2 regions of the Nocardiopsis oceanisediminis genome follow, and region 1 is predicted to be linked to the other one. Evidence: riboswitches for the same ligand, from Rfam matches in the RefSeq annotation. Region 1 holds a riboswitch; the other holds the start of a gene.
What was found. A riboswitch is a leader RNA that binds a small molecule or an ion and turns the genes downstream of it on or off. The one in region 1 is predicted to bind glycine.
Positions count from the first base shown of each region.

Region 2: another riboswitch for glycine. It lies ahead of gcvT (glycine cleavage system aminomethyltransferase GcvT); the one in region 1 lies ahead of gcvP (aminomethyl-transferring glycine dehydrogenase).

Region 1 covers NZ_JAFMZJ010000001.1:2,929,370-2,933,426, reverse strand. The annotation lists gene gcvP (aminomethyl-transferring glycine dehydrogenase) at 1-2,671, opposite strand, end outside; glycine riboswitch at 2,806-2,894, opposite strand; gene J0910_RS12960 (MerR family transcriptional regulator) at 3,101-3,703, opposite strand.
Region 2 covers NZ_JAFMZJ010000001.1:1,868,887-1,872,943, reverse strand. The annotation lists gene J0910_RS08515 (AMP-binding protein) at 1-502, shown strand, start outside; gene J0910_RS08510 (3-deoxy-7-phosphoheptulonate synthase) at 645-1,700, shown strand; glycine riboswitch at 1,941-2,040, shown strand; gene gcvT (glycine cleavage system aminomethyltransferase GcvT) at 2,190-3,311, shown strand; gene gcvH (glycine cleavage system protein GcvH) at 3,505-3,885, shown strand; gene J0910_RS08495 (serine hydroxymethyltransferase) at 3,891-4,057, shown strand, end outside.

The sequences.
Region 1 (4,057 bases):
CCTCGGCCACCCGGTCGATCTCGCCGCGGATCGCGATCATCGCGTCGATGAACCGGTCCAGCTCGGCCAGGTCCTCGCTCTCCGTGGGCTCCACCATCAGGGTCCCGGCGACCGGGAAGGACATCGTCGGCGCGTGGAAGCCGTAGTCGATCAGGCGCTTGGCGATGTCCTCGTTGGTGATCCCGGTCTTCTTCGCCAGGCCGCGGACGTCGATGATGCACTCGTGCGCGACCAGGCCGCCCGCGCCGGTGTAGAGCACCGGGTAGTACGGCTCCAGCCGCTTGGCCACGTAGTTGGCGCTGAGCACCGCGGTCTCGGTCGCGGCGCGCAGGCCGTCCCCGCCCATCATCCGGATGTAGGCCCAGGAGATCTGCAGGATGCCCGCCGAGCCGAACGGGGCCGCGGAGACCGGGCCGACGCCGGTGTGCGGGCCGGCGTCCGGCTGGCCCGGGTGGTTGGGCAGGAAGCCCGCCAGGTGCGAGCGGACCGCCACCGGGCCGACGCCGGGGCCGCCGCCGCCGTGCGGGATGCAGAACGTCTTGTGCAGGTTGAGGTGGCTGACGTCGGCGCCGAACTTCCCCGGCTTGGCCCAGCCGAGCAGCGCGTTGAAGTTGGCGCCGTCCACGTAGACCTGGCCGCCGGCCTCGTGCACCAGGCGGCAGACCTCGGTGATGGTCTCCTCGAAGACGCCGTGCGTGGAGGGGTAGGTGACCATGATCGCGGCGACCGATCCCTCGTGCTTGGCCAGCTTGGCGCGGAGGTCGTCCAGGTCGACGTTGCCCCCGTCGTCGCAGGCGACCACAGCGACCCGCATGCCGGCCATCACCGCGCTGGCCGCGTTGGTGCCGTGCGCGGAGCTGGGGATCAGGCAGACGTCGCGGTCCGCATCGCCGCGGCTGCGGTGGTAGCCGCGGATCGCCAGCAGGCCGGCCAGCTCGCCCTGGGAGCCGGCGTTGGGCTGGAGCGAGACGGCGTCGTAGCCGGTCACCTCGGCCAGCCACTTCTCCAGGTCGCGGATGAGGGCGACGCTGCCGGCCGCCTGCTCCAGCGGGGCGAGCGGGTGCAGGCGGGAGAACTCCGGCCAGGTGACCGACTCCATCTCCGCGGTGGCGTTGAGCTTCATGGTGCACGAGCCCAGCGGGATCATGCTGCGGTCCAGCGCGAGGTCCTTGTCGGAGAGCCGGCGCATGTAGCGCAGCAGCGAGGTCTCGCTGCGGTGGCTGCTGAAGACCTCGTGGTCCAGGTAGTCGACGCCGCGGCGGAGCCCTTCCGGCAGCGCCTCCAGGCCCCGGGCGGGGGCCTGCTCGGCGGCGTCCTTGCCGGAGAAGGCGGCGATCACCGCGGCGACGTGCGCGCCGGTGGTCGTCTCGTCGCAGCTGATGCCGACCGTGTCGGCGTCCACCCGGAGCAGGTTGATCCCGCGCGCGGCGGCCGCCTCGAGCTTGGCCTCGGCGCCGGCGGGCACCCGGACCCGCAGCGTGTCGAAGAAGGAGCCGTGCAGCACCTGGAAGCCGCGGGAGCGGAGCCCCTCGGCGAGCCGTGCGGTGTGCCCGTGCACCCGCTCGGCGATCTCGCGCAGCCCGCGGGGGCCGTGGTAGACCGCGTACATGCCGGCCATGACCGCCAGCAGCACCTGGGCGGTGCAGATGTTGCTGGTCGCCTTCTCCCGGCGGATGTGCTGCTCGCGGGTCTGCAGGGCGAGCCGGTAGGCGGGCCTGCCCGCGTTGTCCACCGAGACGCCGACCAGCCGGCCGGGCATCTGGCGCTGCAGGCCCTCGCGGACCGACATGTAGCCGGCGTGCGGGCCGCCGAAGCCCATCGGGACGCCGAACCGCTGGGTGGAGCCGACCGCGATGTCGGCGCCGAGCTCGCCCGGGCTGCGCAGCACGGTCAGCGCGAGGATGTCCGCGGCGACGACGGCCAGGGCGCCGGCCTCGTGCGCGGCGTCGATGACCGGCTTGGGGTCGCGCACCGCGCCGGAGGCGCCCGGGTACTGCACCAGCACGCCGAACGCGTCGCCCTCGGGCAGCCCCTCGGCCAGGTCGGCGACGACGATCTCGATGCCGAGCGGCTCGGCGCGGGTGCGCAGCACGTCCAGGGTCTGCGGGAAGACGTCGGCGTCCACCACGAAGGTGGCGGTCTTGGCCTTGGTCGCCCGCCGGGCCAGGGTCATCGCCTCGGCGGCGGCGGTGGCCTCGTCCAGCAGCGAGGCGCCGGAGACGGCCAGCCCGGTCAGGTCGGAGACCATGGTCTGGAAGTTGAGCAGCGCCTCCAGCCGGCCCTGGGAGATCTCCGGCTGGTACGGCGTGTAGGCCGTGTACCAGGCGGGGTTCTCCATGATGTTGCGCAGGATGACCGGCGGGGTGACGGTGTCGTAGTAGCCGAGGCCGATCATCGAGGTGCGCACGGTGTTCCGGTCGGCCAGGGCGCGCAGCTCGGCCAGGGCCTCGGTCTCGCCGGCCGGGGCGGGCAGGGCGAGCTCGGCCGGGGTGCCGGGGGCGGTGAGGATCGACTCCGGGACCGCCGCCGCCATCAGGGCCGAGGTGGAGTCGTACCCGACCGCCTTCAGCATCTCGGTGATCGCGGAGGGGTCCGGGCCGATGTGCCGGTCGGCGAATTCACGGGCCGGCGCCCCTGCTGCGGCGGGTTTCGGGGTCGGCTGCTCCGGCATGGAGACCTCCTGGTCGCATCGGCCGCGGACGCGGCTGCTCTCCTCGGTGTCTCCCCCTCTGTCGCTCGCTGCCGTGCCGGCCGCGCGACCGTGCGGGCGTGGCGCGTACCGCACGTCCGCAGCTTCAGAGTGGCCTTCTCCGCGCGGTCCCTGGTGCCTGAGAGGTTACTGGGGAGTATTGCCCCGTCGGCGCCCCTGCCGGGGTCTCTCCCGCGCGGTATCAACGGCCGGTGATGAACTTTTCCCTGCAATTATCCACCGAATCGCCCGTTTCGTGCACCACGTCACGTGCACGGACGCGGTCCGGGGCGCCGCCCGCCCGCGGGCGCGCGGCCCCGGGCGGACCCGGTGGACGGATTCCCGACCGTACTCGATGCCGCTCCGCCGCGCATGCCCGGCCCCGCCCCGCGGCGGCCGGGCCGGCGCCGGTCAGCCCGTCCGGCGCTCCCGGCGCCGCCGGGCCAGCTCGTCGCCGGGGTGCGGCTCGTCCGGCAGCGGCTCGGCCAGCCGCTCCCCCGGCAGCTGCCCCAGGGCGCCCTCCAGCTCCCGCCAGACCCGCCCCAGGGCGATGCCGAACATGCCCTGGCCGCCCTGCATGAGCTCGACGACCTCGGTCGGCGAGGTGCACTCGTAGACGCTGACCCCGTCGCTCATCAGGGTGATGTGCGGCAGGTCGGAGGTGTCCCGGCCGCGCAGGTGCTCCACCGCGGTCCGGATCTGCTGCAGCGAGATCCCGGTGTCCAGCAGCCTCTTGACCACTTTGAGCATGAGGATGTCGCGGAAGCTGTAGAGCGGGACGGAGGCCGCGCCGGGTTCGGGCAGCACGCTCGGCCCGACCAGCCGGGTCCGCGCCCAGTAGTCGAGCTGGCGGTAGGTCACACCGGCCGCCGCACACGCCGTGGGACCGCGATAGCCGATGTCCATGGGCAGCGCCACCACGTCCTCTTCACACAGCAGACCCTGCTCCCCCGCTCGCCGTATCGCCGCTCGCCCGGGGAGGGAGGCCCGCTGATTGCCGCTCGTAACCGCCACGCCGAACCTCCGGCTCCTCGGCCCACGGCGGTTGACAGGGGGTTGCGAAGGGTGCGCCGCGGGTGCTTCGACATTGAAGGTAAGCCGGTCCGGCGGAGAGCGTCAACGACACTCATCGGCGCGTCGCGGAACCTTTCGACGAGCACGCGCTGAACACCGTTCCGGCGGCCTTTTCGGCAGCTCACGACCATGTTAAGCACACACCGGGGTGCTCGCGGACACGACACGCCAAGGATTCGGGCACGGGAGGCGGCCGCCCGAATCGGCGCTCACCCCCCGTCACCGGCTGTGATCCTCGCCACGGTCACGGAGCGTCCCCGGTCCCGGTCCGGGCCCGCCGGGGCCGCGCCCCTC
Region 2 (4,057 bases), 1.1 Mb from region 1:
GGCCGGGTACCGGGACGGCGACGAGGCGACCGCCCGGGCGATGCGCGGCGGCCGGTACCACACCGGCGACGTGGCCTCCCGGGACGCCGACGGGTACATCACCTACATCGGCCGCGGCGACGACGTCTTCAAGGCCTCCGACTACCGCATCTCCCCCTTCGAGCTGGAGAGCGTGCTGATCGAGCACGCCGCCGTCGCCGAGGCGGCGGTGGTCCCCTCGCCCGACCCGGTCCGGCTCTCGGTGCCCAAGGCCTACATCGCCCTGGCCGAGGGCGAGGAGCCCGGCGCCGAGCTGGCCCGGTCGATCCTGGAGTTCTGCCGGGAGCGGCTCTCGCCCTACAAGCGGGTCCGGCGGCTGGAGTTCGCCCCGCTGCCCAAGACGATCTCCGGCAAGATCCGCCGGGTGGAGCTGCGCACCGCGGAGGGCGGCCGCGACCCGGGGGAGGCGGACCGCAACCCCCACGAGTACTGGGAGGAGGACTTCCCCGGGCTGAAGGGGTGAGCCGGCGGGAGGGCCCGCCCGGCCCGGTCCCGCCCTGATGAGCCGCACCACACTCGACCCTCGCCGCCCGCCGGTCCGCCCGCCACCCGCTAGGGTGCAGATGGGCAGTTCAGGCATGCTTGGGAGAGGACTCGGCGCAGCGATGATGAGCACGAACGACACCCGGATCACCAGCTACACGCCGCTGATCGCCCCGCGGGACCTGCTCGCCGAGCTGCCGATGGGACCGGACCGCAGCGACCTGGTCGCCGACGCCCGCGCCGAGGTCAAGCGGGTGCTGGACGGCGAGGACGACCGCCTGCTGGTCATCGTCGGCCCCTGCTCGGTGCACGACCCGGACGCCGCGCTGGACTACGCGCGCCGGCTCAAGGCGCTCATCCCCTCGCTCAGCGCCGACCTGTGCGTCGTGATGCGGGTCTACTTCGAGAAGCCGCGGACCACGCTCGGCTGGAAGGGCCTGATCAACGACCCGCGCCTGGACGAGAGCCACGACGTCCACCGCGGCCTGCGCACCGCGCGCAAGCTGCTGCTGGACATCAACTCCCTGGGCGTCCCGGCGGGCACCGAGTTCCTCGACCCGATCACCCCGCAGTACATCGCCGACGCGGTGAGCTGGGGCGCCATCGGCGCCCGCACCACCGAGAGCCAGGTGCACCGCCAGCTCAGCAGCGGCCTGAGCATGCCGGTCGGGTTCAAGAACGGCACCGACGGCGACGTGCAGGTCGCGGTGGACGCCTGCGGGGCCGCCGCCGCCTCGCACACCTTCTTCGGCGTCGACCCGGCCGGCGCCGGCTCGGTCGTCGTCACCTCCGGCAACGCCGACTGCCACGTCATCCTGCGCGGCGGCCGCTCCGGCCCCAACCACGGCGCCGAAGAGGTCGGGCCCGCGCTGGACACCATCGAGGCGGCCGGACTGCGCCGCCGCGTCATGATCGACGCCAGCCACGCCAACAGCGGCAAGGACCACAAGCGCCAGCCGCTGGTCGCCCAGGCCATCGCCGACCAGATCGCCGAGGGGCAGCAGGGCATCGTGGGCGTCATGCTGGAGAGCTTCATCGAGGAGGGGGCGCAGAAGCTGGGCGACCCCGCCGACCTGGTCTACGGGCAGTCCATCACCGACAAGTGCATGAGCTGGTCCACCACCGAGCAGGTGCTGCAGGGCCTGGCCGAGGCGGTCCGCGGCCGGCGCAAGGCCTGACCCCGGGCGCACGGCGAAGGCCCCGCGGCGGTTCCGCCGCGGGGCCTTCGCCGTGCGCCCGCCGGTGCGCCGGAGGGCTCTCGCTCGCCGGCGTCTCCGCCCTGGCCGGGCCGGAGCGCGGCGTGCGGGCGGTGCTGCGGCACGGCGCCATCGGCCCGCGCCGACCTGGGGCCGGGCCCGGGCGCCGCCGCCCGGGCCTGGGATGTGACCGGCGTCGCTGCTAGGCTGGCTCCCGGTCGCCGACCCCGTGCGGGAGAGCGCCCGCGCAGCCGGCGCGGGCCGCCGAAGGAGCAATTCCTCCCCAGAGAACCTCTCAGGCGAGACGGACCGCACGGACGAGACCACTCTGGAAAGCAGGGGCGCCGGTGCCCCTCGCCGAAGGTGCAAGCCGCGCCGTGCGCGCGGTGAAGCTCTCAGGCACCGATGACAGAGGGGGAGGATGGCCACAGCCCTGGTTTCCGACCGACGACCATCCTCTCAGGAGTCACCATGACAGCCGCCGGCAGCGATTCCGCGGAACCGCGCGAGACCCCGCTCCGCGCCGCACACGAGGCGCTCGGCGCCACCCTCGTCGACTTCGCGGGCTGGCTGATGCCGCTCCGCTACAGCAGCGAGAAGGCCGAGCACACCGCGGTCCGGGAGAAGGCCGGACTCTTCGACCTGTCCCACATGGGCGAGATCCACGTGCTCGGCGCGGAGGCCGCCGCCGTGCTCGACCACGCCCTCGTCGGCCACCTGTCCAAGGTCGCGGTGGGCCGGGCCCGCTACACGATGATCACCGACGCCGACGGCGGCGTCCTGGACGACCTCATCGTCTACCGGCTCGGCGAGGAGCACTACCTGGTGGTGGCCAACGCGGCCAACGCCGGCACGGTGCTGGCCGCGCTCACCGAGCGCGCCGCCGGCTTCGACGCCCGCGTCGAGGACCGCTCCGCCGAGACCGCGCTGATCGCGCTGCAGGGCCCGGCCGCCGTCGGGATCCTCGCCCCGCTGACCGACGCCGACCTGGACGGCATCAAGTACTACGCGGGCTACCGGCACACCGTGGCCGGGCACCCGGTGCTGCTCGCCCGCACCGGCTACACCGGCGAGGACGGCTTCGAGCTCTTCGTCGAGGCCTCGGACGCCCCCGCGGTGTGGGAGGCCCTGCTCAAGGCCGGCGAGCCGCACGGGCTGGTGCCCGCCGGGCTCTCCTCCCGGGACACCCTGCGCCTGGAGGCCGGGATGCCGCTGTACGGCCAGGAGCTGAGCCGGGACCTCACCCCGTTCGACGCCGGCCAGGGCCGGGTGGTCAAGTTCGAGAAGGAGGGCGACTTCGTCGGCCGCGAGGCGCTGCGGCGCGCCGCGGACCAGGGCCGCTCCCGCAAGCTCATCGGGCTGGTCGGCCGGGGCCGCCGCCCGGTGCGCAAGGGCATGCCGGTGCTGCGCGACGGGGTCGAAGTGGGGTCGGTCACCAGCGGTGCGCCCTCCCCGACCCTCGGCAAGCCCATCGCGATGGCCTACGTCGACGCCGAACTGGACACCTCCGCGGGTGCGTTCAGCGTGGACGTCCGCGGCCGCAGCGAGGAGGTCGACGTGGTCGACCTGCCGTTCTACAAGCGGGAGCGCTAGCCCGCCGGCCGCGTCCGGCGCCCGCAGGCGCTCCGGACGCGGACCTGGCGTGCGCTCCGCCCCCGCCACCCGGCACAATTTGCAGGTGGGTGGGGTGCGGACCGCGACAGAGGCCTGCACTCCGAGGCCGAGGGCGCGCACAGCGAACGGGCGCGGACCGGTCGACAGCACAGATCCTCCTGGAGAATCCAAATTGAGCGTTCCCGCTGAGCTGAGCTACACCAGCGAACACGAGTGGGTGGCCGTCAACGAAGGCGTCGCCACCGTCGGCATCACGAAGTACGCCGCCGAGGCACTGGGCGACATCGTCTTCGTGGACCCCCCGAACTCCGGCGACACCGTCTCCCCCGGAGACACCTGCGGCGAGATCGAGTCCACCAAGTCGGTCAGCGACCTCTACGCGCCGGTCGCCGGCGAGGTGGTCGAGGTCAACCAGGCCGCTGTGGAGGACCCCGAGGTCATCGGAAGCGACCCCTACGGCCAGGGCTGGCTGTTCAAGGTCGAGCTGTCCGAGGAGCCGAAGGACCTGCTCACCGCCGAGCAGTACACCCAGCTGACCGAAGGCGAGGGCTGATCAGCATGAGCGACCAGGACGACCTTCTCGACCGCACGCTCGCCGACTTCGACCCCGAGGTCGCCGCGGCCGTGGACAGCGAGCTGTCCCGCCAGCGCGACACCCTGGAGATGATCGCCTCGGAGAACTTCGCCCCGCGCGCCGTGCTGGAGGCGCAGGGCACCGTTCTCAC